4 regions of the Blautia aquisgranensis genome follow, and region 1 is predicted to be linked to each of the others. Evidence: riboswitches for the same ligand, from Rfam matches in the RefSeq annotation. Region 1 holds a riboswitch; each other region holds the start of a gene.
What was found. A riboswitch is a leader RNA that binds a small molecule or an ion and turns the genes downstream of it on or off. The one in region 1 is predicted to bind cobalamin.
Positions count from the first base shown of each region.

Region 2: linked by a shared signal. The riboswitch ahead of WMO28_RS02155 (leucine-rich repeat domain-containing protein) and the one ahead of nikB (nickel ABC transporter permease) in region 1 are both predicted to bind cobalamin.
Region 3: linked by a shared signal. The riboswitch ahead of WMO28_RS04305 (ABC transporter substrate-binding protein) and the one ahead of nikB (nickel ABC transporter permease) in region 1 are both predicted to bind cobalamin.
Region 4: linked by a shared signal. The riboswitch ahead of WMO28_RS12405 (cysteine-rich small domain-containing protein) and the one ahead of nikB (nickel ABC transporter permease) in region 1 are both predicted to bind cobalamin.

Region 1 is NZ_JBBMEJ010000010.1:92,062-99,562, reverse strand. Features, by position in the region: gene hisD (histidinol dehydrogenase) at 24-1,334, shown strand; gene hisB (imidazoleglycerol-phosphate dehydratase HisB) at 1,334-1,921, shown strand; gene hisIE (bifunctional phosphoribosyl-AMP cyclohydrolase/phosphoribosyl-ATP diphosphatase HisIE) at 1,937-3,217, shown strand; gene WMO28_RS09725 (M14 family metallopeptidase) at 3,354-4,313, shown strand; cobalamin riboswitch at 4,583-4,769, shown strand; gene nikB (nickel ABC transporter permease) at 4,959-5,897, shown strand; gene nikC (nickel transporter permease) at 5,898-6,725, shown strand; gene WMO28_RS09710 (ABC transporter substrate-binding protein) at 6,796-7,501, shown strand, end outside.
Region 2 is NZ_JBBMEJ010000002.1:35,628-43,128, forward strand. Features, by position in the region: gene WMO28_RS02150 (Ig-like domain-containing protein) at 1-4,923, shown strand, start outside; cobalamin riboswitch at 5,008-5,193, shown strand; gene WMO28_RS02155 (leucine-rich repeat domain-containing protein) at 5,388-6,227, shown strand; gene WMO28_RS02160 (LOG family protein) at 6,264-6,821, shown strand; gene WMO28_RS02165 (amino acid carrier protein) at 6,900-7,501, opposite strand, start outside.
Region 3 is NZ_JBBMEJ010000003.1:176,385-183,885, forward strand. Features, by position in the region: gene WMO28_RS04290 (YerC/YecD family TrpR-related protein) at 1-226, shown strand, start outside; gene WMO28_RS04295 (DUF1836 domain-containing protein) at 300-926, opposite strand; gene pcrA (DNA helicase PcrA) at 1,127-3,370, shown strand; cobalamin riboswitch at 3,472-3,762, shown strand; gene WMO28_RS04305 (ABC transporter substrate-binding protein) at 3,869-4,963, shown strand; gene WMO28_RS04310 (FecCD family ABC transporter permease) at 4,978-6,063, shown strand; gene WMO28_RS04315 (ABC transporter ATP-binding protein) at 6,063-6,818, shown strand; gene WMO28_RS04320 (CGGC domain-containing protein) at 6,855-7,208, shown strand; gene WMO28_RS04325 (hypothetical protein) at 7,428-7,501, shown strand, end outside.
Region 4 is NZ_JBBMEJ010000015.1:43,279-50,779, reverse strand. Features, by position in the region: gene WMO28_RS12415 (N-acetylmuramoyl-L-alanine amidase family protein) at 1-1,355, shown strand, start outside; gene WMO28_RS12410 (NlpC/P60 family protein) at 1,673-3,139, shown strand; cobalamin riboswitch at 3,323-3,527, shown strand; gene WMO28_RS12405 (cysteine-rich small domain-containing protein) at 3,794-4,108, shown strand; gene WMO28_RS12400 (PHP domain-containing protein) at 4,315-5,052, opposite strand; gene WMO28_RS12395 (glycyl radical protein) at 5,374-7,501, shown strand, end outside.

The sequences.
Region 1 (7,501 bases):
CAGAAAGAAGGCAGAGATTTATTATGCGTAAGGTAAAACTGACCAAAGAATCCACAAAAGATATTCTGGAGAATCTTTTAAAGAGAAGTCCGAATAATTACGGCAAATTTGAAGATGCAGTAGCTGATATCCTCACAAAGGTAAGAGCCGAGGGAGATGCAGCACTCTTTGAGTATACAAAAGAGTTTGATAAAGTTGAAGTAACAAAAGAAACGATCCGTGTCACACAGGAGGAGATCGATGAGGCTTATACTCTGGTTGATCCATCCCTGATCGATGTGATCCGCAAGGCACTTGTCAATATCCGGAGCTTCCATGAGAAACAGCTTCAGAACAGCTGGTTTACAAGCACAACAGACGGAACCATGCTTGGACAGAAGGTAACAGCACTGAACCGGGTTGGTGTTTATGTTCCGGGTGGAAAAGCAGTGTATCCATCTTCTGTTCTGATGAACATCGTACCGGCCAAAGTGGCAGGTGTTGACCGGATCGTCATGACAACACCTCCTGGAAAAGACGGCAAAGTGAATCCAAGTACACTGGTAGCTGCCAATGAGGCTGGTGCAGATGAGATCTACAAGGTCGGAGGTGCACAGGCAATCGGTGCGCTTGCATATGGAACGGAGAGCATTCAGAAAGTTGATAAGATCGTAGGTCCGGGAAATATTTTTGTTGCCCTGGCAAAAAAAGCAGTTTACGGTCACGTAAGCATTGATTCCATTGCAGGTCCAAGTGAGATTCTGGTTCTTGCAGATGAGACAGCAAATCCGCATTATATTGCAGCGGATCTTCTTTCCCAGGCTGAGCATGATGAGATGGCATCAGCGATCCTGATCACCACAAGTGAGGAATTTGCAGATCAGGTAGATGCAGAAGTAAAAGGCTTCGTGGAGAAGCTTTCCCGAAAAGCGATCATTGAGAAATCTCTGGAGAATTTTGGCTATATCCTGATCGCAGAGGATATGGATGAGGCGATCGAGGCTGCCAATGAGATCGCTTCTGAGCATATGGAGATTGTTACGAAGAATCCATTTGAGGATATGATGAAGGTACGGAATGCAGGTGCTATTTTTATCGGTCAGTACAGCTCTGAACCGCTGGGAGATTACTTTGCAGGACCGAACCATGTACTTCCGACCAACGGAACTGCGAAATTTTTCTCCGCACTTTCTGTAGATGATTTTATTAAAAAGTCCAGCATTGTATACTATTCCAGAGAAGCACTGAAAAAGATTCACAAGGATATTGTTCAGTTTGCCACATCTGAGCAGCTGACTGCACATGCGAATTCCATTGCTGTTCGTTTCGAGGACGAGGATAAGGAGAACGACTGATGCCAAGAGAAGCATTGATTGAGAGAAATACAAAAGAAACCCAGATCAGGCTGAAATTAAATATTGACGGAACCGGAACTTCTGACATTGAGACAGGAATCGGATTTTTCGATCACATGCTGGATGGTTTTACCCGCCATGGCCTTTATGATCTTGATCTGAAAGTTAACGGAGATCTGCATGTGGACGATCATCATACCATAGAGGATACAGGTATTGTTCTTGGAAATGCGATCCGGGAAGCTGTGGGCGATAAAAAAGGTATTAAACGTTACGGCAGCTGTATTCTTCCTATGGATGAGGTACTGGTACTTTGTGCGGTAGACCTTTCCGGCAGACCGTATCTTGGATGGGATGCTGAATTTTCCACAGAGAAGATGGGAGATATGGCAACGGAGATGGTAAAAGAATTCTTCTATGCGGTATCTTACTCTGCTGCTATGAACCTTCATATCAAGGTTCTGTCCGGCGGAAACAGCCATCATGTGGCAGAGGCTATGTTTAAGAGCTTTGCAAAGGCTCTTGATGCGGCTACACAGTATGATTCCCGAATCACAGATGTACTTTCCACAAAGGGAAGTCTCTGATACAAAGGAGAGGTTATGAATAAACAGTTGATTCCCTGCCTGTATCTTCACTCTGAGAAGGCAGTGACAGGATTTGGACAGAGAAATCTTTTCGGCGACGGTGATGTAGAGACCCTTGCAAAGTTTTACAGGGATAACGGAGCAGATGAGCTTCTTGTCTTTGACTTTTCTTCGGCAGATGCAGAGCATGATCGTGCCATCGGAAAAATCCGTGATATCTGTAAAAGTGCGGAGATTCCAGTGATCGCAGCCGGAAATATCAAACGTGTGGAAGATGTAAAGAAACTGATCTATGCAGGATGTGCCCGGGTTGTTCTGAATTTTTCAAAAGAAAGCAATATTGAACTTCTGGAAGAGGTATCCAGACGTTTCGGAAAAGACCGTATGGTGATCAGCATTTCAGATTTTAAAGAATTCACAGAGAATCAACAGCTGATCGAAGAATATGCAGACCGTATCCTGGCACTGGATACACTGCAGGGAGAAATTGCAGCGATCTCAAATATACCGATTATTCTTCATACAGATGAAAGCTCCAACGATAAGATCATGAAGCTTCTGGAAGATCTGGCCGTTTCCGGACTCTGCGGTGCATATGTGAGCAGCATGGAAGTTGATCTCCATGCACTGAAAGAAAGCTGTGAGAAAGCAGGAATCCCGGTCAATACCTTTAAAAGTAATATTGCATGGTCAGACTTCAAGCTGAACAGTGCTGGAATGGTTCCGGTCATTGTTCAGGATTACCGGACAGATGAAGTACTGATGCTGGCGTACATGAATGAGCTGGCTTTCAATACCACACTGAAGCTTGGGAAAATGACCTACTGGAGCCGCAGCAGGAATGAACTCTGGACAAAGGGACTGACCTCCGGGCATGTACAGTATGTGAAATCTCTGACTATTGACTGTGATAATGACACCATCCTTGCAAAGGTGGATCAGATTGGTGCTGCCTGCCATACCGGAAACCGTACCTGCTTCTTTAAGCCTCTGGTGCAGAAGGAATACAATGATACCAATCCTCTTCATGTATTCCAGAAGGTATACGATGTGATCGCAGACCGAAGGGAAAATCCGAAGGAAGGTTCCTATACGAGTTATCTTTTTGACAAGGGAATCGATAAGATCCTCAAAAAAGTCGGAGAGGAATGCACAGAGATCGTCATTGCGGCTAAGAATCCGGATAAAGAAGAAGTAAAATATGAGATTTCGGATTTTCTTTATCATATGATGGTTCTTATGGTAGAAAAGGGCGTCAGCTGGGAAGACATTACCAGTGAGCTTTCCAAGAGATAAAAAATGTTCCTTTTAAAAGTATTTTCGCGAATTCAGAGAAATTCTGGAAGGTTTTCATGTACAAGTTCGGTTAGGCATGATATACTTACTCAAAATGAGTGCGGAAATACAGAGATAAAAGAAAGGAAAACGGCCAATGATCAAAATTGATGACTGGGTGATAGAAAAGGGAGAGAAAGCACAGGGTGAGATCAAAATCACAGGAGGTGGCATGAGCATGCCGGCAACTGTGATCTGCGGAGTGGAGGATGGACCGACGATTCTGATCACAGCAGGTGTACATAGTGCGGAATACGTAGGAATTCAGGCTGCCATGGAACTGGCTAAAGAGTTTCAGCCAGAGGATCTGAAGGGAAATGTGATCGTGATTCCTCTTGTCAATGTCAGCGGATTTGAGCACAGGACCATGAGTATGGTTTACGAGGATGGCAAGAATCTGAACCGTGTATTCCCGGGAGACCCGAACGGAACAGCTGCTGACCGTATCGCCCATACAATGGTAACGAAGCTTTTTTCTATAACAGATTATTATATTGATCTTCACAGTGGTGACGGATATGAACAGCTGCATCCATATGTATATTATGTAGGTGTTGTGGATGATGAAACAGCAGATGCTTCCCTCCATATGGCAAGACACATTGGCGTGAAATATGTAGTTCGCTCTACAACTGCGACAGGTGGTGCTTACAATTACGCAGCTTCTCTTGGAATCCCTAGTATTCTCATTGAACGTGGCGGGCAGAGCTATTGGACCTGGGAAGAGGTGGAACAGGATAAGCGGGATGTACGCCATCTGGTGCTTCACCTTCAGGGAAAAAAATGTCACGGTCTGAAACATTATCGTCAGATGCTTCTTGAGAATGTTGTTTACGAATATGCGCCGTATACCGGATGCTGGTATCCGTCCAAGAAGCCGGGTGAATATTTCTTCAAGGGAGAAGATTTAGGAGAGCTGAGAGATTATCATGGAAACATTCTTTATACTTCCATTGCTACTGAGAATGGAGTAGTACTTTATCAGACAGCAAGTTTAAATATTATCGAGGACGGTCCAATGATCGCATATGCCGCGATCACAGAAACTTTGACCTGATCTTAACCCAAAAACCTATGTTTAACTTTGAAATTCTGTTGAGAATTGAACGCAGTTAAACATAGGCTTTTTTGCTCAGACAGGATATTTTGTGCAATATACATAATGGGGTATCTGTATTTTATGTAAAATACCCAACAGGGTATAGGTATATTTCCGAAAATTCAACGAAAAAGTTAAAAGATTTAAAAAAAATTAACATTTTTCTATAGACAGGAAACATTCTCTATAATATAATAAATCCGTAATTTAATAGCATTTGCTGATTTTTCATATCAGTCGTTGCAAGTTCCGCAAGGATTAATAGGGAAACCGGTGTAAATCCGGTACGATCCCGTCACTGTAATGGGGAATCCTCAGATGAATGCCACTGGCCTGGTGCGCGTAATAGAGCCGGGAAGGTGTCTGAGGGTAAGGAGCCTTAGTCAGGAGACCTGCTTGCAATTGTCCAGGAATGATTCTTACGGAAGATAGGAAGCATGCTTTTTGTGCCCGTTATTTCGTCACGGGCTTTTTTTGTGCGTATTTCTTAATTTTTCATGCAAATTCTGCATATTAGAGTCCCCTATATTTACTGATCTGATACTTACTTTTCGACAGAACGGCTGTGTTAAAAATCGCAACAAATGAGGAAAGGAGTAAAACGTGACAAAGAAACAAGTAGGAAAAAGATTTCTCCAGATCATCATCGTATTATTTGGAATCAGCTTTTTCACATTTGGACTGACCTACCTGTCACCTGGTGATCCTGCGGAGATCATGCTGACAGAGTGTGGTAATCTTCCGACACCGGAGCTTCTGGAGCAAACGAGACATGAGCTTGGTCTTGACCAGCCGTTTCTTGTACAGTATGGTTCCTGGCTGAAAGGTGTTGTTACAGGAGATATGGGACAGTCCTATTCTTTCAAAATGCCGGTAACAGATAAGCTGGTATCCTGTTTCTGGCCAACACTTAAGATGTCGCTTCTGGCACTTCTTATGATGGTCATCATTTCCATACCACTGGGAATTCTGGCAGCTGTATATCAGAATAAATTCCCGGACTATTTTGTAAGAGGTATCACTTTCGTCGGAGTATCCGTACCAAGCTTCTGGCTGGGACTTATTCTTCTCAGTATTTTTGGTGTGCAGCTTCGATGGATCAATGTAGCAGGAGGAAGTACCGATTTTAAATCCATGATCCTTCCGGCGCTGACTCTTGCACTTGCCATGTCTGCGAAATATACCCGTCAGGTAAGAAGTGCTGTGCTTGAGGAACTTCATCAGGATTATGTAACTGGTGCCAGAATGCGTGGAATCAAAGAAAGTGTGATTCTCTGGAAGCATGTTCTTCCGAATGTAATGCTTCCGCTGGTAACGCTTCTGGGACTTTCCCTTGGAAGTCTTCTTGGAGGTACTGCAGTTGTAGAGATCATTTACAACTGGCCTGGAATGGGAAATATGGCTGTAAAAGCTATTTCCTGCAGAGACTATCCTCTTGTACAGGGCTATGTACTGTGGATCGCAATTCTCTACATGTGCATTAACCTGCTTGTGGATCTGTCCTATACTTATCTCGATCCAAGACTTAAGGAGGATAGATAATTGAAAAAGGTATTACAAGTATTTAAAGAAAATAAGCAGTTTACTCTTTTCTTTATTCTGGGTCTTGTGGTGATCGGCGTTGCGATTTTTGCTCCGCAGCTTGCCCCGTATGATCCGCTGGATGCAGTTATGACCGAATCACTGCAGGAACCAAGCTCTGCACATCCTTTTGGAACAGATAAGCTTGGCCGAGATCTTCTGTCCCGTGTTATCTTCGGAACAAGAACTTCTCTTATCATGACCTTATGCCTGGTTGCAGTGATTTTTGTGATCGGTACATTTTTAGGAGTCATCGCCGGATATTTCGGCGGCGTTGTTGACGCAGTTATCATGCGTATCGCAGATATGATGATCTCCTTCCCGGGTCTTGTACTGGCTATCGCCATTGCCGGTATGCTTGGACCGAACCTTGTGAATGCCGTTATCTCCATCGCGGCTGTAAGCTGGACAAAGTATGCCCGTCTTGCAAGAAGTATGGTTTTAAAAGTCAAGAAGAGTCTTTATATAGAGGCAGCAGTTGTAAACGGAACGAAAACATGGAAAATTCTTCTTGTTCACGTTCTTCCGAACATGGTTACACAGATGGTGGTAACTGCGGCAGCAGATATCGGAACCATGATGCTGGAGCTGGCTTCCCTTTCATTCCTGGGATTTGGTGCAACAGCACCGACACCGGAGTGGGGACTGATGCTTAACGAAGGAAGAACCTACATGGCAAAAGCGCCATGGCTTATGATCTATCCTGGTATCGCAATCGTGATCTGTGTTGTTGTTTTCAACATGCTTGGAGACAGCATCCGTGATGTACTGGATCCGCGTCAGGATTAAATAAACCAAACCGTAATTTTATGTAACAAACCAACACCCAATAGTTAGTATTTATCTTTAGGAGGATGAAATGAGAAATAACGTAGTAAAAAAAGTGCTGGCTGCTACACTTGCATGCATGATGACTTTTTCCATGACAACAATGGCTCAGGCGAAAGGTGACAAAAACAGTGATAAAGAGATCACTATCGGAGTAACAAGCTTCGCAGATACACTGGAGCCGACAGAGCAGTATTTCAGCTGGGTAGTTTCCCGTTATGCGATCGGTGAGTGCCTCACAAAATTCGATGAAAACGGTGAGATCGTTCCATGTCTTGCAGAAGAGTGGGAGAACAGTGACGATGGAAAAACATGGACATTTAAGATTCGTGAGGGTGTAAAATTCTCCAATGGAGATGACATGACACCAGAGATGGTTAAGGCTTCCATCGAGCGTACTGCTGAGAAGAGCGATCGTGTTCCAGAGTTCTTTGATCTTGACAGTATCGAAGTTGACGGACAGAACCTTGTGTTCCATCTTAACAGAGCCAATGCAAACATGGCAGGATGTCTTGCAGACCCGTTGTTCCTGATCGTTGATACAAATGTAGATGACTCCACATTTGCAATGGAGGGACCAATCTGTACAGGTCCTTACGCAGTAGAGTCTTTCAGCCCGACAGATTCCTGTGTTGTAGTAAAAAATGAGAATTACTGGGATGGCGAAGTCCCACTTGACAAAGTTACACTGAAATGTGTTGATGACCAGACAACACGTTCTATGGCTCTTCAGACAG
Region 2 (7,501 bases), on a different contig from region 1:
GCCACAGAAACAGCAGAAGCTGAAAGTGTGGAGACACAGAGCGATTCTCATGTGATAAATACAGCCGCTGATATTCCTGTTGACGGAATTCCGGCCGGTGAGACTTACGAACTGGCAGCGGATATCACACTGGAAGCAGGACAGCAGATCAGTTCCATCGCTGGTACCCTGGATGGAAAAGGCCATGTGATCACCCTTGCGGATAAACCTCTTGCAGATCAGGTATCCGGAGCGATTCAGAACCTCGGTGTTGCAGGAAGCAGTACACTGAGTTTAAGCGACGGACAGGGAAGTGTGGCAAATACAGTAACGGGAACGATCCAGAACTGTTATTCTACAGCATCTTCTCAGGCTGCAAGCGACTATATGGACACCATCGGCGGATTTGTGGGAAGCCTTCAGGGAACTGTGGCAAACTGTTATTTTGCAGGAAACACCGATATGTTCGGAGGCGGAATCGCGGCTACCAACGGTGGTGCGTATAAGATCAGCCATGCGCTGTGGACTGCCGGAATGTCTACAGTTGGTATGGGAAGAACAGATAACATTTCCGAAGACAGCAAGAAAAAGATGACAGCAGATCAGATCAAAGCCAATGTGGATATCCTGAATACGGATCTTCCGACTACAGGCTTTTACTGGGTACTGCCTTCTGACGGAAGAAATAACGGGCTTCCTGTACTTTCAGAGGGAACACCGGCTCCGGCAGAGGTGAACTGGGATGGACTGAAAGCTTCCATAGAATCTGCGGAAAAGCTTACAGAGTCAGATTATACAGAATCCAGTTGGAAAACAGTTTCCGATGCGCTGGCTAAGGCAAAAGAAATGCTGGAAGCAGGGACTGCTTCTCAGGCAGAAGTAAACGAGGCAGCAAAAAATCTCAGTGATGCCATCAGCGCACTGAAAAAACAGAAACCGGTAACACCGGTAAAAATTCCGGAAGGCGTGACAGTTACCCATATCACTTCCGCAGATCAGATTGGAAATATCTGGGACGGAACAGAGGGACAGTATTATGTTCTGGATAATGATATCACTCTGGATGAAAATTATATGAATTTCTGTGAATTTAACGGTGTTCTGGACGGACAGGGACATACCGTTACGTTTAAAGATTCCCAGGGGCTGTTTAGCAGAGTCGGGGAAAGCGGTGTTGTTCAGAATATTGCTTTTAAGGGAACAATCGGTAATGTCTGGGAAAATACAGGCGTTCTTGGCGGAAGTATCAAAGGCGCAGTTCTGAACTGTTCCGTTGAGATCTCCGGAAGTGATGCCTGCGGTTTTGCAAAGAAATTATCCGGTGGTGTGATCGCAAACAGTATTGCTTTTGGCGAGAGCCCAAGCGGAGCATTATTTGCCCAGTATGAAGATGTAAACGGAGCTGGTCTGGTGAAAAACTGCTACTGGCTTGATACCCTTACCATGCCATCCGTGCCGGAGGGAGTTCTTGTAAATTCCATGTCCAGAGAAGAATCCGAAATGAAAACTCTGGATCTTGTGGAGTTGTTAAACAACGGCCGTGGCGACAGTGGGTCAAAATGGGGACAGAGCAGTGATGGATTCCCATATTTCGGAGAAAACCAGTCCTATAAACCGGACACTGAGGTCTGGCCGGAGCTTCCGGGGGAAAGCAAATATCAGGTAGAGTTTACTTCTTTTGACGGAAGTGAAAAAGAGACTTTGACCGATTCCCGTATTCAGGTTTCTCCTGATCAGGTAAACTCATACCAGATCGCAGGAACTTTCAGCCTGAAAGACTATCAGGCACCGGAGGGAAGTTCCCTGGAGTGGAACTGTACAGAGATGAAACCAGCCGGATGTATGGCGATGAGTTTAAGTGACGGAGAGCTTTTTGTTTATAAAAAAGGAAAGGCCGTTATTACAGCAACACAGATCAACAGCGACGGTTCCAGTGAGATTGTGGCGTATGCTTCCGTGATTGCAACAACGAAAAAAATCGACGCAGTCCGTCTTCTCATTGACGGTCAGGATGTAACAAACGGAAATTATACGGTAGCCGGTTCCGAAACAAAGAAGATTCAGGTACAGGGAAGATATGAGGGAGAAGAAGAATTCAGTGATATGGCTTTCTCCAGTTTCCGTTACAAAGCAGCTGATGAAACCCTGATCAAAAATGAAGAAAGCTACAGCTCTTTCACATTTGTGAAACCGGGAACTTCTTCCATCGCGGTAAGCTCCAAAGCACAGCCGGAAATTTCCGCCACAGTTTCCCTGACATCTACCTATGTGCCGGTAGAATCCATTGTTGTGGGAATGTCCGGACAGCAGGTGATCCACGGAAGAAACGCAAACAGTGACGGCCAGGAAGAGGACGGAAGAGTGGCTTTCAATCCGATTCCGGGAAGTGCGGTAGTGACTCCGGAAAACGCAAGCTTTGCTTCCGACTGGACGATTAAAAGCAGTGATGATACCATTGGATATTACAGCAACGGATCTAAGGTATTTGTTCCCAAGCAGGCCGGAAAAGTAACCTATACAGCAGAAATTAAAGATACAGATCCGGAAACAGGAAAGACCCGTACTGTAACAGGAAGCTCAGAAGTTGAGTATGTATATAAAAATCCGCTGACAGCTGTTTCTTCACCTGTAACAGAAGTTACGGTAAAAGCAGGAGAGAGTCAGGATATTGATCTCAGCTTTGTGGGAGAGCTCTCTGAGCAGGGGTATAACGTGACAGATCCGTCCATGAAATGGACATTTGATAAAAAAGGTGTCGCAGTTATCACAAAGAAAACAAGTGGCTACTGGAAACGTGAGGATGGTGCACCGGATACAAACAGCTACTTTATCGGAACCGATTACAGAATTACAGGAATTGGAGAAGGCACAGTAACAGCAACCGGTACACCGGTGGATCAGACAAATTCTCCGAAACCGGTGACAATTAAGATCACAGTAACAAAAGGTGACGGACAGGATACCGATAATACAAAACTTGCTTCAGAAGGAATCGAAAAGGCAGCGTCATACCTTGCAGATATTCATGAAACAAAAGGCTACAAATATGGAGATGAGTGGGCTGTATATGCACTTGCGCGTAGCGGAAAGACGATCGCACAGGATAAACTGGATGCATATTATAACTCTGTATGCGAGACAGTAAAAACCTGGAGCGCAGACCAGAAACCTACGGATATTGAGCGCGTAGCACTTGCTTTAACTTCCATGGGAAAAGACATCACAAATGTAAATGGTGTTAATCTGGCAGAGATGATATATAATTCACCGAAGCTGAAAAACGGATCCAATGAACTGATCTATGCACTGATTGCACTGGATGCGGCAGATATTCAGATACCTTCCGGTGCAAAATGGAATCGCGGTGCTATTATAGCGGAACTTGCAAAGTTCCAGAATTCAGCAAGTGGAGGAATCGGTCTTTCCGATGCGAGAGGTGGAAGCTCTGATATTACAGCAATGGCTCTTCAGGCACTTTCTGTTTACAGAAATCATAATACAGCAGCAAAAAAAATCTCCGATCAGGCACTTACCTATTTGAAAAATACAATGGGTGATGACTTCGGATATGGAACTTCAGAAAGTACTGCCCAGGTGCTTCTTGCTCTGACATCTATGGGAATTGATCCGTTGAGCGGTGATTTTGGAACTGTAAATATGAATCTGATCACCAATCTGACCGGCTATATTCAGAGTGACAATGGTTTTTCACATTCCATGTCCATGACGAAATCCAGTGAAATGTCTACGGTACAGGCTCTTCAGGCTCTGGATGCGTACAGTCGTTTTGTAAATAAAAAGACAGCTTACTGGGATCTTAAGGATAAAGGAGAGCATACAAAACACAGCTGGAATACAGGTGTGGTTACAAAGCAGTCCACATGTAAGGAAAAAGGAAGTAAAACATTTACCTGTACCTGGTGTGGCGAGAAAAAGACAGAATCTACAGCACTTGCAGATCATAAATGGAGTTCCTGGAAGACAACGAAAGAGGCTACAGTATTTGCTGCAAAACAGATCACAAGAACCTGTTCTGTATGCGGTAAAACAGAAATGAAAAACTCAGGAAGCAAGCTGAAAGCAACGATTAAGCTCAGTACATATGAAATTAAACTGGTTTCAGGAAAGTCCACAGATAAGGTAAAAGTAAGCGGACTGGCAAAAGGAGATTCCGTAAAATCCTGGAAATCAAGTGATACAGCTATTGTGAAAGTAGATAACAAGGGTGTGATCACTGCACAGAAGAAGACAGGAACAGCCTATGTTACCGTAACTCTGGCAAGTCAGACAACAGCAAAAGTAAAAGTAGTTGTGCAGAAGGCAGCACATGTGACTCATAAATGGAGCTCCTGGAAGACAACAAAAGCAGCTACGGTCTTTGCAGCAAAACAGATTACAAGAACCTGTTCTGTATGCGGCAAAAAGGAGACGAAAAGCTCAGGAAGCAAGCTGAAAGCAACAATTAAGCTTAATGCATATGAGATCAGGCTGAATCCGGGAAAATCCACAAACAAAGTGAAAGTAAGCGGACTGGCAAAAGGAGATTCTGTAAAATCCTGGAAATCAGGCAATACAGCTATTGTCAAAGTAAATAACAAAGGTGTGATCACTGCACAGAAAAAGACAGGTACAGCTTATATTACTGTAACACTGGCAAGTAAAAAGACAGCAAAAGTAAAAGTAATCGTACAGAAAGGAACTGTAAGAACAACAGCCATTACAGGCCTGAAATCCAGTATTACTCTGAAAAAAGGAAAAACGGATACATTAAAACCTGTACGTAAACCAATTACTTCTGCTGAGAAGATCACATACACTTCTTCCAATAAAAAAGTTGTTTACGTAAATGCTAAAGGAGTAATTAAAGGACTTAAAAAAGGAACGGCAGTTATTACTGTAAAATCAGGAAAAGCAGTTTATAAATGCAAGGTGACAGTAAAATAAATAATCCGGCTGCGTCAATACAGGATTGCCACGGTAAGAGAATTATGTTATAATTTCGGCACAGTTAAATATGGAAAAGTAATTCAACAATTACCGGTTTTAAGTTCTCTGTTATATCGACAGAGCCAAGAGGGAACAGGGTTAGAATCCCAGGCAGTCGTGCTACTGTATTTGTTTAGGTTTTCTGCATCCATTGTACATATTTTGTATGAGAAGGAGAAAGACCGTGATTACATAAGCCAGGATACCTGCTTAAAGCTGCTACCAGTTATTACACGCAATGATAAATGGAGTGGGAGATTGTTTTATTTTGTGAACCTTTTTTCGGGTTACGGAGAGAAAACAGCTTCCGGATTCAGAGATATTGCGGTAGCAGATGGTATTGTTTGAGAAAAACATGATTATAATACGGGTGCGATATCTTTCGGGATATTGCACCTGTTTTTTTATTTGAGAGGTAAAAAATGCAGAAAACACTGGTGTGGCGGTTACAGAAGGATGAAGAAAAAACATTTCTGAGAGGCTGTGCAGATAAGCATGGAGACAGACGGCTCGTTATCACATGGCCATATACAAAGATTGGTGATGAGGCACTGAAAAATAACATTCGGATCAAGGAGGCAGTTTTTTCAGACTGTGTAAGAGAAATCGGGAAGGAAAGTTTTTCGGGGTGTACGAGACTAAGAACGGTAGATACGCAAAAACTGAAAAAAATAAAAAACGGAGCATTTTCCGGTTGCGTAAATCTGAGAAAATTTCAGATTTCAAAAACAGTTGAACGCATGGGAAAAGGGATTTTTTCCGGATGCAAAAGATTACAGCAGGTTTCTTTTGATGACAATTTAAAGATTTTCAGAATTCCGGAAGAAACATTTATGGAATGCAGGGAGCTTTCGCAGATTATTCTGCCGGAAACTGTAAGAGAGATTGGAAGACAGAGCTTTTACAGATGTATAGAGCTGTCAGAAATAGAGATACCGAAGTCTGTGGAAAAAATAGAAGAAAAAGCTTTTTATCAGACTGGTCTGAAAAACCTGAAACTTCCGGAGAATCTGCATTTTATAGGAGAGAGTGCTTTTTTGAAATGCAAAGAACTGGAATACGTCAGAATTCCTCAAAGTGTGGAAACTGTGGAAAAATGGGCGTTTCATGGATGCAGTATGTTGAAAACAGTAGAATTTTCCGGAGATCCGGAGGTTCTTGGAGAGTGGATCATCAACAGAGGAACAAAGATTTTATGTAAAAAAGATACCAGGGTGGATGACTATTGTAGGAAGAATGGATTTGAGGTAAAATATTTCTGAGATGGTGTCATTTTGGAAAAAAGAGGAGAAGAAATCATGAATATCTGCATATACGGAGCATCCAGTGAGGAGCTCAAAAAAATCTATTATGAAAAGACAGAAGAGCTTGGACGACTGATGGCAAAAAGAGGTCACGGGCTTGTGTTTGGCGGAGGTGAGACTGGCCTGATGGGTGCAGCTGCCCGGGGAGTTTCCCATGAAAAAGGCTATATCCTTGGAATCTCGCCGAAATTTTTTGACCAGCCGGGAGTGCTGTATCAGCACTGTACGGAGTTTATTTTTACGGAAACCATGAGAGAGAGAAAACATCTCCTGGAAAGCCGTTCCGATGCTACGATCGTGGTACCCGGAGGAATCGGTACATATGAGGAATTTTTTGAGATCCTGACATTAAAGAGTCTGGGGCGGATCGATCGTCCGATCGTTCTCTATAACATCGAAGGCTATTATGACAGTATGAGAGAACTGCTGGAATATACGGCAGCTGAGAAATTTATGTCACGGGATGTTGTGGGACTTTGCAGGTTTATGAAGAATCCGGAGGAGATCCTGGATTATATTGAGAATTATAAGAATTACGGTGGGAAACTGTAAGTTCAAAAGCGACAGTGGTTCCGAAAAGAAAGACGCAGCTTTTACACGGCAAAAATGTAAAAGCTGCGTCTTTTTTTATCAGAATTCGTAGTTTTTATGTCTCTTGAAGAAATTTTTTGTTTCCTTTACGACCACACCGCTCAGGGCAAGAAGAGCAATCAGGTTCGGGAATGCCATCAGGGCATTGAAGATATCTGCGATGTTCCATACTGCTGCTACAGTCATATATGGTCCGATGAATACGCAGATGATGTACAGCCAGCGGTATGTTGTAACTGCGGCTTTGTTTCTGTTGAACAGGTATTCCAGACATCTTTCACCGTAATAATCCCATCCGAGAATGGTTGTGAATGCGAAGAATACCAGACACAGCATCAGTGAGAAGGATGCGACAACCGGCGGGAAAGGAAGTCCTTTCTGGAAAGCTGCTGTTGTGATGGCAACACCCTCAAGACCTGTGTTCCATGTTTCTGTGATGACGATGGAAAGACCTGTCATTGTACAGATAACGATGGTATCAATGAATGTACCTGTCATGGATACAAGACCCTGACGTACCGGCTCCTTTGTCTGAGCTGCAGCGGCTGCGATCGGGGCACTACCAAGACCGGACTCATTGGAGAAGATACCGCGGGCGATACCCTTCTGCATAGCTACGACCATGGTTCCCATTGCGCCAC
Region 3 (7,501 bases), on a different contig from region 1:
TGAGGACGTTTGTACCATCAATGAGTTGCTTTCATTATCTCAGCGCTTCGAGGTAGCGAAGATGCTTACGGATAAGCGTACATACCTTGATATCTCAGAGAAGACGGGTGCTTCCACAGCTACGATCAGCCGTGTAAACCGTTCCCTGAACTATGGTAATGATGGGTATGAGATGGTATTTGCACGTATGAAGAAGAACGAAGAAGAGAACGATAAGGCTGAGTAAGGCCATAACGCAAAAAAAGAGATGGACGCGGATGTCTGTCTCTTTTCTTCTGCCCGGAAAAATGTTCCGTGGATCATTTCTTTTTTTCTTTGTGGTGGGAAGTCTCGTCTTTCTGTGGAGTCATCTGATCGATCATGTTCTCAATGATCATCTTCTTCATATAAACATCGAAGCTTAACAGACAGATAAAGGAGAACTGGTGGAGAAAATCCTTATCCTCCGGATCAGCGTTCTGGAAGATTTCACCTGCACTCTTGAAACGACGAAGGAGATCTTTTTCGAGGTAACGGATCTGGTTCTGCTCCATGCTGAAAACCTCCTGATAGATGTAGGTCATATCCTTGTCAGTCATGGACTTGAAATATTTATCTGTGATAGGTCCGAGAAGCGTCTGGATATCACTGATAGAAAGAATATTCTTAAAATAATAGATAAAGATCAGCATCAGTAGATGCTCTCTGGAATAGCGTTTCTTCTCGGGGGGCGGGAGAAGCTTGTTCTTGGCATAATTATTGATCATGGTCTTGGTCAGGATCTTATCATTGTCGTGACGTTTGGTGGAAGCAAGATTCTCTTCCATAAAAGTTGTCACCTGATCCATGTACAGATCAATGTTCGGGATATCATCGGGTTTTATATAATCAAGCTCAGCTATTTTTTCGAAAATGCTGTGCATCATGTCTTTTTCATTATTTGTCATCGCATTTATCACCTCTGCTCCCTATTATATAGTTTTAAATACTACTTGTAAAGAAACTTTTTTTGAAGGGCATAATGTTATTCGTGGAATGAATTTCCGGGTTTACCGGTGAGGAAAGACATGATAGTATATAAAGATACGATTGGAACTTATTAAAAACAGATACCTGTTGCCGATATAAAAAAGAAATGGAGATCAAAATGAGTATACATGAAGCGTTGGATACACTAAATCCCATGCAGAGGGAAGCAGCTGTACATACAGAGGGACCACTGCTGATCCTTGCAGGTGCCGGTTCCGGAAAAACAAGAGTGCTGACACACAGGATCGCCTATTTAATGGAAGAAAAAGGAGTAAATCCGTGGAATATCCTGGCCATTACTTTTACCAATAAGGCTGCAAATGAGATGCGCGAGCGTGTGAACCGGATCGCGGGAATGGGAGCGGAGAGCGTATGGGTTTCTACTTTTCATTCTGCCTGCGTGAGAATCCTGCGCCGTCATATTGAAGTGCTGGGATTTAGCAGCAATTTTACTATTTATGATGCAGATGACCAGAAGACAGTCATGAAAGAGATCTTCCGGAAATTTGATGTAAATACGAAAATATACAAAGAACGTGCTGTTTTGGGAGAGATTTCCCATGCGAAGGACGAACTGATCACGCCGGAAGAGCTGGAGCTGAATGCAGGCGGTGATCCGGATGCACGGAAGATCGCAGGCATGTATAAGGAATACCAGTCCATTTTAAGGGGAAACAATGCACTGGATTTTGATGACCTGATCATGAAAACGGTGGAGCTTTTTCAGCACAATCCGGATATCCTGGATTATTATCAGGAACGGTTCCGTTATATCATGGTGGATGAGTATCAGGACACCAACACGGCACAGTTTAAATTAGTAAGTCTTCTTGCTGAGAAATACAAGAATCTTTGTGTTGTAGGTGATGATGACCAGTCTATTTACCGTTTCCGCGGGGCAAATATCGGAAATATCCTTGGCTTTGAGAAGGTTTTCCCGGAAGCTAAGGTGGTGCGCCTGGAGCAGAATTACCGTTCTACCAAGAACATCCTTAACGCAGCCAATGAGGTGATCGTCCACAATACAGAGCGTAAGGAAAAAACTCTCTGGACAGAGAACGAAGAGGGGGATAAAGTCCATTTCCGTCAGTTCAACAATGGTTTCGAGGAAGCGGAATATGTAACCGGCGAGATCATGCAGGGACGCAGGAGCGGCAGATTCCAGTACAAGGACTGTGCAGTACTTTACAGAACCAATGCCCAGTCACGTCTTTTTGAGGAAAAATTCCTCCTGGCGAATGTTCCTTACAAGATCGTTGGCGGGGTTAATTTCTATGCGCGCAAGGAGATCAAGGATCTTTTGAGTTACCTCAAGACTATTGATAATGCAAGTGATGACCTCGCAGTGCGCAGAATCTTAAATGTGCCAAAGCGTGGAATCGGAGCTACCAGTATCGGTCGTGTCCAGGATTATGCGGACAATATGAATTTAAGCTTCTATGATGCGCTCCGAGTGGTTGAGGAAGTGCCGTCCATTGGCCGCGCTGCTTCCAAGATCAACGATTTTGTTTCCTTTATCCAGGGACTTAAGAGCAAGGCGGAGGCTTATACAGTCCGTGAAACTCTGGAAGAGGTCATTGAACTTACCGGTTATGTGAAGGAACTGGAGGCAGAGAAAACGGAGGAGGCTCAGGCGAGGATCGAAAATATCGATGAGCTGATCTCCAAGACAGAATCCTTCCAGGAAGCCATGGAGGAGGCCGGACAGCCGGCAACACTTTCTGCATTTCTGGAGGAGATCGCACTGGTGGCAGATATCGATTCTGTTGATCCGGATCAGGATTATGTGTTGCTGATGACCCTTCACAGTGCCAAGGGACTGGAATTCCCCAATGTATTTATCGTGGGAATGGAGGACGGTGTTTTTCCGGGATATGCTTCCATCTGGTCCGGTGATCCGTCGGATATCGAGGAGGAGCGAAGGCTCTGTTATGTGGGAATCACCCGTGCCATGAAGGAACTGACTTTAACCTGTGCAAAACAGCGGATGATCCGTGGGGAGACTCAGTATAACCGTGTGTCACGTTTTGTAAGGGAGGTTCCACGGGAGCTGGTAGATCTTGGACATACCATTCAGGAGAAAAAGCCCAGAGTAGATGATATCGTATCTCCGAAAAGCGCCTATGCCCAGATGAAAATGAATTTCCAGGCAAAGAGCACCCTGCAGAAAAAAGATTTCACAGTGAAGAAGGCGGACAGCCTGGACTATGGTGAGGGAGACACGGTCCGTCATGTGAAATTCGGAGTCGGTATCGTAAAAAATATCGCAGACGGCGGCAGAGACTACGAAGTGACGGTAGACTTTGACAAAGTCGGCGTGAAAAAAATGTTCGCCGGTTTTGCCAAGCTGAAGAAGATCTGAGAGGGATCTCTCCGGGCAGACTATTTCTGCAAAAAACTGTAAAAATCCGGCCTCAAGGTTGTAATTGGAAAACCGGTATGTTAGAATCAGTATCAGCGTAATTGAATTGCTGTGAAGTGAACAGTATCACCGGCACATATGCTGCCGGATACTGTGAGGAGGGAATCGGGTAAAAAGCCTGAGCGGTTGCGGCCACTGTATACAGAAGAAGGGATTTCACATGCCATTGCAGAAACTCATGTGAGAAGGCGAAATCCCGATGTCAGAGAGATTCTGGAGAAAATTCTGATACATCATTCATGATCGGCTAAAAGATGAATGGTGTATCAGTTTTTATTTTGCGGAGTTTTTTCTGAGTCTGTAAGTCAGGAAACCTGCTTGACAGTATGTAAGTGGGAGCTTCCGTACAAAGTGTTCCGTGCAGATTTTATGAAGCCCCATCTTTTCGGTTACCCATAGGCAACAGGAGATAAAACAGGCGAAAAGAGAGGAAATGAAATGAAAAACAAGTATGTATCCACAAGAATCATGGCAATGGTAATGGCAGCGGCAATGACCGTATCAGCAGCTCCGGCTGTTTATGCCGCAGAGAGAGCAGACTCCGAGACCATCAAGGAAGACAACCAGCCGGCAGCAGAAGACAGTACAGAGTCTGCAGACACCGAAGATTCTTCCGCAGAGGCAACCAAGACAGAATATCCTCTGACCATCACAACCTATGATTACGATGGAAACGAAATCGAAACCACTTATGAAAAAGCACCGGAAAAAGTCCTTGCTGTATATCAGGGAAGCATTGAGACTATGCTCGCACTTGGTCTGGAAGACCACCTGGTAGCTACCGCAGGTCTTGATAATGAAGTTCCGGAAGATCTCAAAGAAGCATTCTCAAAAACAAATTATCTTGACGAATTTACCCCATCCCTTGAAACTGTAACAATGCTGGAGCCGGACATGATCTTATCCTGGAGCTCTCTTTTCTCTGATAAGAATCTGGGAAATGTAACAGACTGGATCGACAAAGGCTGCAACACCTACTACAACACCAATACTCGTCCGGACGGCGACAGAACACTGGAAAATGAATTCACAGATATCTTAAATATCGGAAAGATCTTCGATGTACAGGACAAAGCACAGGCTATCGTTGATGATGCAAAAGCAGTGATCGACAAAACTCTTACTGCAACTGCAGATGTAAAAGACAAACCAAGCGTAATGGTATTGGAGCCTCTTGGAGATGACATCACAAACTATGGCGTAAAGAGCCTTGGCGGAGATATGGTAACACAGTTAGGCGCAACTCTTGCAAACCCGGATGCTTCCACCGTTGGAAAAGAGGATATCATCGCAGCCAACCCTGACGTGATCTTTGTGGTTTACATGCCATATGCAGGAGATGATCCGGAAACTGTTAAGAACAGCCAGCTTGCAGTGATCCAGGATGATGAGTCCCTGAAGAGCCTTGACGCAGTAAAGAACGGACGTGTTTACCCGATCATGCTCAGTGAGATGTATGCAAGTGCAACACGTACCCAGGACGGAATCGAAACTTTTGCAAAGGGATTATATCCGGACGTAAATCTTGACTGATCGGAGAAAATGCAGTGAAAGAAACAGCTTCACAGAGAAAAAAAGATAAGGTGCTCAGAACATCCATGTATGTGGCAGTTCTCATCGGACTTGCAGGATTCCTTATTTTTTCCATACTTGCAGCCATCACTTTTGGAAATGCGGATCTGTCACTGAAGGATGTATACAGCGTTATCGCTTATAAATTGTTTCATATAAAAAGTCTGTCCGCCTATGCGGAAGGCGCAGTTCATGATGTTGTGTGGCTGATCCGGCTGCCTAGAGTCCTTCTGGCTCTGGCAGTTGGAATGGCTCTTTCCGTGTGCGGCGTGGTGATGCAGGCTATCGTGCAGAACCCGCTGGCAGACCCGTATGTGCTGGGTATCTCATCTGGTGCATCTCTGGGTGCCACACTGGCCATCATGCTTGGAATCGGAAGCTTTCTTGGTGGAAACTCTGTGGGAATCACAGCTTTCATTGGCGCGATGATCACTTCTTTTGCGGTGATCGCCATTGCAAACATGGGTGGAAAGGCAACTTCCGCAAAACTGATCCTTGCGGGAATGGCGGTCAGCGCAGTCTGTTCTGCTTTTTCCAATTTTGTCATTTATATTACCAATGACAAAAATGCGGCAACAGAAGTTATGAAGTGGAGCATGGGAAGTCTTGCCGGAGCAAGCTGGACCAGAGTGGGTGTAATGCTTCCGGTCACGCTGGTGTGCGTGGCTGTTTTCTGGACGCAGTACCGGAACCTGAATCTGATGCTTCTGGGAGATGACGTATCCATTACCCTTGGAACAGATCTGCACAGACTGCGGACTTTTTATCTGATCATTGCTTCTGTTATGATCGGATTTGCCGTGTACTGTGCCGGTGTAATCGGATTTGTGGGACTGGTGATCCCTCATGTGGTCCGGATCCTTTTTGGAACAGATCACAGAAAACTGCTCCCCTTAAGTGCGCTTCTTGGTGCATCGTTTCTGATCTGGTGCGATGTGGCATGTCGTGTGATCCTTAAAAATTCCGAGATGCCCATCGGTGTGCTGGTATCCATTATCGGTGCTCCCTGCTTTATTTATCTGCTTGTGCGGAAATCCTATGGATTCGGAGGTGCCCGGTAATGAAGATCACCACAGAAAATATTCAGGTTGGCTTTCACGCCAGACAGATCCTGAAGGGAATCTCCATGGAATCCCAGGATAAGGAACTGGTAGGAATCATCGGACCAAACGGAAGCGGAAAATCCACTTTGCTGAAATGCATTTACCGTATTCTGAAACCAGACGCAGGAGCCGTGTATCTGGACGGCGAGGAGCTTCATTCCATGAGTGTTCGAAGCTCTGCGAAAAAAATGGCCGTGGTGGCACAGCACAATTATTATAATTTTGATTTTACGGTCCGCGAGGTGGTTCTTATGGGGCGTGCGCCTCATAAAAAGACTCTGGAACGGGACAATGCAAAAGATTACCAGATCGTGGATGAAGCGCTGAAAACCGTACAGATGGAGGCGTTTGCAGACCGTACCTTTTCCACTCTTTCCGGAGGAGAGCAGCAGAGGGTGATCCTGGCAAGAGCACTTGCCCAGCAGACCTCTGCACTGATTCTGGATGAGCCTACCAATCATCTGGACATTACCCACCAGATCATGCTGATGGAGCTGGTGAAAAAACTTAATGTAACCGTGATCTCCGCTATTCACGATCTGAATATTGCAGCAGCATACTGTGATAAGATCTATGTACTGAAGGACGGAGTTCTGGAAGGTTACGGAACGCCGGAAGAAGTCCTGACCCCGGAGCTGATCCGCAGGATCTATAAAGTAGAAGCGGAGATCGTTTACGACAGCCGCGGAAAGATGCATATTTTGTTTTTATGATTCTGGCTGTGAGGCGGGATGCATAGAGGGAAAAAGATGAAAAAGATCGGGATTTTGACATGCCTTAATTCCAATGATGTGTGTACCAGGGCAGGATGTCTGTCTGCATTTCGGGAAAGAAGAGATTTTTTTTCCGGCTATCCGGAAGATACGATTCTGGCAGCTGTGATGACATGCAACGGATGCAAAGAAACCAATGCAAAAGAACCTGCTGAAGATGAGGGAATTTTGGAAAAGGCAGACCGGCTGGTCAGTGAAAAGATCAGCGTCATCCATGTCGGGGTATGCCGTCTGAATGAGGAAAAAAAGGAATGTCCGCGGATAACACAGATCTGCGGTCTGATAGAAGAACGCGGGATCAAAGTGATCCGAGGAACCCATAAAGAATAAGAGAAAACCGCCGTATCTTTCCGGAAATGCCGGAAATACGGCGATTTTTTTACAGAATGTTTCTGCGAAAATTTGTGTAAGTTCTGGTAAAACCAGACATATGGTGGTATAATAAGAACATTAAAAAAAGGCTCGGGTGCAGCGACCTCAAAAAACGCTGCGCTGTAGATTTACTGACAGAAAGTACAGCCGAACAGAAAGAAAGGATGGTGCAGTGTTATGAATTTAAATACAACAAAACTTGAAGAACTGCTCGCAACACTGAAGAAAAAAGAAGAAGAGAAAGATAAGAA
Region 4 (7,501 bases), on a different contig from region 1:
CCTATTATTACAAGAGCGGTAAGAAAGTAAAAGGCTGGCTTACTCTCAATGGCAAGAAGTATTACTTTAATGCGTCCACAGGAGTACAGGTAAAGGGCTGGGTAAAGGATAGTAAGGGCAAACGTTATTTCTATAATGCCAACGGGGCGAAAGGTTATATGGCTACCGGATGGATTACTGACAGCAAGAAGAATACCCGTTATTTTAACAAAAGTACCGGTTATATGACGACCAAGTGGGCTACAATCAGTAAGAAGAAATATTATTTTTACAATGGTTCCGGTATTGCGGCCAAGAGTAAATTTCTTACAGATTCCAAGCAGGTGACCAGATATTTCACAAGTAAGTGTTTTATGGCTACCGGTTGGGCAACAAATTCCAAGTCACAGAAACGTTATTTTGATCCGAGCACAGGTGCGATGTATAAAGGCTTCAAAAAAATTGGCAGCAATACATATTATTTTTACAAAGGAAGCGGATATATGGCCACCGGCTGGGTGGAGAATGAAGCCAAAGGACATAAATATTATTTTGATACTTCTACCGGTGTGATGGCGACAGGTACGAAGACGATTGGCGGAAAACAGTATACATTCAGCAGCAGTGGAATTCTTCAGGTGAATAATAACCCGGGTACGGCGACTTCCACAGGAACAAAGACGATCAAAAATTTCCTGGCTAATGCGCTGAAGCCTGTGGGACAGACCTTGTATGTATGGGGTGGCGGACATAACTGGTCTGATGCGACCCGAAAGGGTGTAAGTTCCAGATGGAAAGAATGGTATAACAGCAATTCCAGTTCCTATAATTACAGATATTATATGGATCTCAGCGAGAGTACAGAGCAGAAAGGTCTTGACTGTTCCGGATATGTAGGCTGGTCTGTTTATCAGATTATGCAGAACAAATCCGGTGGAGTAATGTACACAACAGTTTCAGGAGATATCGGATCGCTGTACACAGGAAAGGGATTGGGAACTATTGTTTCCCAGGCATCGCTTGCAAGCTCAGGATATAAGCTTTATCCTGGAGATATCGGATATAATGATGGTCATACATGGATGGTTCTCGGACAGTGTGCAGATAAGAGTGTTGTAATTCTGCATTGTACACCGAATGCAGGTGTTCAGATTTCCGGTACACCGACACCAAATGGAACCTATGGAAGCCAGGCAATCAAACTTGCAGAACTTTACATGGCCAAGTATCCGGGCGCAGCTAAATATGATTATCATGAGTCAAGCGGCAATTACATTCGTAACGGAGCATATTTCAGATGGAACAGAAACACACTTTCTGATCCGGACGGATATCTGAATAAAACTGCGAATCAGATTCTTGCAGATCTGTTCTGATCTGTACAGATCTTGTGAAAAAATGAAAAAAATATGTAACAAACAAAATGGGAAAATCCTTGAGAAACAGGATTTTTCCATTTTTAATGTCGAAAACATTAATAAATGTTACAAAATTTTAAACTAAATAATAGAAAATCCTTGCAATCCAAATAACACTGTGTTAATATATACAAAGATTGAAACAAGATATTTCAGAAATATTACATGAACTGCTGACAGATGAAATAACAGCAGACATGAATAGGTAGTAGAGCGGATCAGGAATATCCGCCATATAATCAGAATTCAGAATCAGATTGCGAGGGTGAACAGTCATGAAGAAAAGAATATTATGTTTGACACTGGCGCTCATCATCAGCGGAGCACAGGTAGTCAGCGTAAGCGCAACAAGAGAAGATGAAGCAGCACTTCAGCAGGAGATGGATGCAACCAACGAGCAGTTGAATGCAACATATTCCAGACTGGATGAGCTTTCTGCACAGAAATCGCAGATTGAAGGCGAAATTTCAACTCTAGACGCGAATCTTGTAAACGTGATGGTTTCGATTCAGACGCTGGAAGGAGATATCTCCAATAAAGAAGCCGACATTGCATCTACACAGACTAACCTTGAGAAAGCGAAGAATGCTAAGGAGAAGCAGTATGGGGCGATGAAGAAACGTATTCAGTACCTTTATGAGAAAGGTGGAGATGATGCGTGGTTTCAGATGATGCTCAATGCCGAGAATCTGTCTGAGCTTCTTACGAGAGCTGAGTATACACAGAAGACATATGAGCAGGACAGAAAGAGCCTTGAGAAATATTCCAACACAATCGAGCAGGTAGCCAGCCTGGAAGCACAGTATACACAGGAGAAGGCTGAACTCGAGGGAATGAAGCAGGAATATGAGGCAGAGTCCCAGAATCTTCAGGCACAGCTGGATGAGAAACGTGCAACATCTGCAGATTATGATAATGAGATCGCTTATGCACAGCAGCAGGCTACTGATTATGCGAATCTTCTTGCAGAGCAGACAGCAGAGCTTCAGAGATTAGAGGCAGAGCGTATTGCTGCTGAGGAGGAAGCGAGACGTCAGGCAGAAGCTGAAGCGGCTGCAAGAGCACAGGCAGAGGCTGAGGAAGAAGCAAGACGTCAGGCAGAGGCTGAGGCGCAGCAGAATGAAGCAGATGCGAGCGAAGATGTTCAGTACGATGAGGACGGCAATGTGATCGAGAACACAGATGAAGATACGGATGCCGGGGAAAATGAAGATGTTCAGTATGATGAGGATGGCAATGTGATAACAGATGAGTCCGGTAATACTGATGGTGATAATACAGATACAGCAGAAGACAATGCTGATTACGATGAAGGCGGAGAAACAGCAGCAGATGCGTCAGAGGATAATTCAGAAGATACTTCTTCTGACAGCGAAAGCTCTTCTTCCTACAGCAGCGGATCCGGTTCATCTGTTGTAGATTATGCAACACAGTTTGTAGGTAATCCGTATGTATGGGGCGGAACAAGCCTTACCAACGGTGCAGACTGCTCCGGTTTTGTGCAGAGCGTATATGCGAACTTTGGCGTAAGCCTTCCGAGAACATCGTATGAGCAGCAGAATGCAGGTACAGAGGTATCTTACGCAGATGCACAGCCAGGAGATCTGATCTGCTACGGCGGACATGTTGCTATCTATATGGGTGACGGTCAGATTGTTCATGCTTCCAATTCCCAGGATGGTATCAAGGTCAGCAATGACGCTACATACAGAACAATCGTATCTGTAAGACGTCTCGTATAAGAAAAAAGAGACAGATAAATATCAGCCTGAATTAAGAAATACAGCAGCCCGGTGAAAAGCCAAAGCAATTCATCGGGCTGTTTTTGCGTGATTTTATATATTGTTGAAAAACTTCAAAAAAATAAGCAAATGGTATTGACACAGAATTAACATGGTGTTATTATAATGTCAGTATAATTCCATATTGAACATAGCAAGTGCTGAGGGTGTCTGACAGTTATCTGATAATTATCAGAGACCAGCAGAAAAGGGAATCAGGTGAGAAACCTGAGCGATCCGGTCACTGTAACGGAGGAGCGAATCTCAGAATCCATTGTACGTAAGTATGAGAAGGAGAGAGGAGCGATGATCCCGGAGCCAGGAAACCTGCTTGTTATGGCGAGGTTAAACTTCCGTGTAAAGTGTAACAACCATTTCAGGGACTCCGCACCCCTGGAACGTTGTCTACTTTTTTACGAGAGTAGGCATTTTTTTATGGAATGCGCCTGTTCATATGAATTATACATGATTAAATGGCAGGCGATACTACTCCGGATACATTCGTTCCCTCCGCGCACTCATGAACGGATTATATTTCTACCCCGGGGTGGCATCGCTACCTCTTTTTTTATGGGAAAAATCATGAGTGCATAACCTTGGGAGGAGGTTGTGGTCATGGCAAAACCATATTGGGAGGGCAAGGAATTTTCTTATTACAGTCATAAGAAATGTGAGTATTTTCCATGCCATACGGGAGCAGACCCGGACAATTTTAACTGCCTGTTCTGCTATTGCCCGTTATATGCGCTGGGAGATAAATGCGGCGGTAATTTCCGGTTCCTGGACAGCGGCATCAAGGACTGCTCCAGATGTAAGCTTCCACACAGAAGAGAAAATTACGGATATATTACAGGTAAGTATAAAGAACTTGCAGATCTTGTGCGTAAGCAGAGAGAGAATACGGAAGAGAATGTGAAGAAACCGTATTAAGGTATGATAAATATAAGAAGTGGGTATATAAAAGCCAGTGTTGACGAGGAAAAATGTCGACCTGGCTTTTTTGATGCGTTAAAGAATACGAAATATGCTGCAGCATCAAATGAAAAGAGCCGGTACTGACAAAAAAATGTCAGCCTGGCTCTCACAGGACTATTGGAAAATCAGTACAGGAAGCTGCTGAAATTTTTTGCAGAGATTTACAATTGTGAAAGAACAGAATCTTCATGCGTCTGCAAAAATACCTTCAGCCGTGGAAGTTGATTGTTCAGGATCAGACGCTCCGGAAACATGGCCTGATGAACAAAATCAGCAGCATATGTAAAGTCGCCGATGTGTTCCGGCCCGTGGCTGTCACTGGAAAGAAGCAGCGGGAGATCATATTTGCGGCAGCAGCGCAGGATCTCGAAACAGTTTTCTCTGGTATCCCCGCGATATCCGTAAGGCGCCAGGGATGCTTCGTTGATCTCAAAGATCGTGCCGGTTGCTTTTGCGGCTCTGGCAAGGATATCATAATTAACAGGATAATGAGTATTATCACTATGTCCCAGGATCTTGACACAGGGATTTTTCATTACATTGATAAAAGCTTCAGTGTTCTCGTTACGGGTACCACAGCGGTAGTTCCAGCTGTGCATGCTGGCGATTGCATAGTCAAGTTTACCTAATAATTCCTGATTCAGATCTACGGTGCCATTCCGGTCAAGAATGTTCAGCTCGATCCCGTAGAGAAGCTCAACTCCGAAATGCTCCTTCGGAGAGTAGGTGAGACTGCGGAAATAAGAAGAAGTTCCGGCAGCCAGCGTTCCGGGACCGTGATCCGTGATGCCAAGAAGACGGAGCCCTTTTTTTGCGGCAGCCCGCGCCATGTTGGTGATCGTGCATTCCGTGCCATGTCCGCTGGCAATGGAATGGGTGTGCATATCGGAAAGATACATAAAAATACACCTCTTTTACAGTTCGTTTCCTGTATTGGGAACGGATATGTTTTCTAATGAATTCTGATAAAACAAGTATGGCAGAGTGGAAAAATAAAGTCAATAGAAAAAATCTCAATTACACGAAAAACAAATAAAACTCACAGAATTCAACCTACAAAAACCACAAAAACGGCAAGGAATACATGTTGGATTTCGTTGACATCAAAGTGGGGGTAAGGTATAATGAAAGTACATGAGCACATAGCCGGACAGGAGCGGTTCTGGAAGCGTGGAGGCAGACAGATCACCAGAAACAGCCGGTTGTGAGAAAGGAGAATCATGGAGAAATTTCATATAGCAGATATCCCGAAAACAGACAGGATCACGCATCTTGTTGATAATCTTTATGCGAAGATGCCGGTGATCGAATCTGCCAGAGCGAAACTTGTCACAGAGTCTTACAAAGAAACTGAAGATGAGCCGATCATTACGAGAAGGGCGAAAGCTTTTGCTCATATTCTGCGTAATATTCCGATCATCATCCGTGATGAGGAGCTGATCGTCGGAAGTAGTACTATCGCACCGAGAGGATGTCAGACATTCCCGGAATATTCTTTCCAGTGGCTGGAGGATGAGCTGGATACAGTAGCTACACGAACAGCAGATCCATTTTATATTGCGGAGGAGACCAAGGCAGAGCTTCGCGAGGTACATAAATACTGGAAGGGTAAGACTACAAGTGAACTTGCAACTTCCTATATGGCACCGGAAGCGATCCGTGCGATCGATCACAATATTTTTACACCGGGAAACTATTTCTACAATGGCGTTGGCCATGTAACAGTCAAATATGAAGAGGTTCTGGCTATCGGTTATGAGGGAATCATTGCCAAGGCGCAGAAGGAACTGGATGAGTGCAATGTGGGAGATGGAGATTATGCGAAGAAATCACGCTTCCTCAATGCAGTGATCTTAAGCTGTCAGGCTGTTATCGATTATGCACACCGCTATGCGGAGCTTGCAGAGAAGATGGCATATGAGACTCAGGATCCGACCAGAAAACAGGAGCTTCTTCAGATCGCATCCAACTGTACACGTGTACCGGAGAAGGGCGCCCGTAACTTCTATGAGGCATGCCAGTCCTTCTGGTTTGTACAGCAGCTGATTCAGATGGAGAGCAGCGGACATTCTATTTCACCGGGACGTTTTGACCAGTATATGTATCCATATTATAAGAGTGATATGGAGGCAGGTAATCTTACCAGAGAGTTTGCTCAGGAGCTTATGGACTGTATCTGGGTTAAATTAAATGACCTGAATAAATGCCGTGATGCTGCATCCGCAGAAGGCTTTGCCGGCTACAGCTTATTCCAGAACCTGATCGCAGGCGGACAGAATAAGGATGGCGAGGATGTGACCAATGATCTCTCCTTTATGTGTATCCAGGCATCCATGCATGTACATCTTCCGGCACCGTCACTTTCTGTAAGGGTATGGAACGGATCTCCTCATGAATTCCTGATCAAGGCAGCCGAGCTTACCAGAACAGGAATCGGACTTCCGGCTTACTATAACGATGAGGTTATCATTCCGGCACTGCAGAGCAGAGGTCTGACTCTTGCTGATGCCAGAGAGTACAATATCATCGGATGTGTTGAGCCGCAGAAAGCCGGTAAGACAGACGGATGGCATGACGCAGCATTCTTTAACATGTGCCGCCCGCTGGAGCTTGTTTTCTCCAACGGTATGGATAAAGGCGTTCAGGTCGGTATCCAGACTGGTGATGTTACAGAGATGAAGACATTCGATGAGTTTTACGATGCTTATAAGAAACAGATGGAATACTGCATCTCACTTCTTGTAAATGCAGATAATGCCATTGATGTGGCCCATGCTGAGAGATGTCCGCTTCCTTACCTTTCCTGTATGGTGGATGACTGCCTGAAACGTGGCAAATCTGTTCAGGAAGGCGGAGCTGTATACAACTTTACAGGCCCTCAGGGATTTGGTATCGCTAACATGGCTGACTCCCTGTATGCGATCCGCCAGCTCGTATACGAAGAGAAGAAGATGACCATGGAAGAGCTGAAGGAAGCTCTGGCATGGAACTATGGTAAAGGTATTGATGCACAGTCAGCAGCCGATATCACTACCATTGTAATGCAGAAGCTTCAGGAGAATGGCATCAGCGTAAATGCAGACATGGCTAAAGCTGTTATGACAGCAGCTATGGGAACAGAGCCATCTCCGGAGAAGAAAGCAAGATTCGAAGAAATCCACAAGATGATCGACGAGGTTCCGAAATTTGGTAACGATATTCCGGATGTGGATTATTTTGCAAGAGATGTGGCTTATACCTATACAAGACCGATCCAGAAATATATGAACCCGAGAGGCGGCCATTACCAAGCAGGACTTTATCCGGTATCAGCCAATGTTCCTCTTGGCGGACAGACAGGTGCCACAC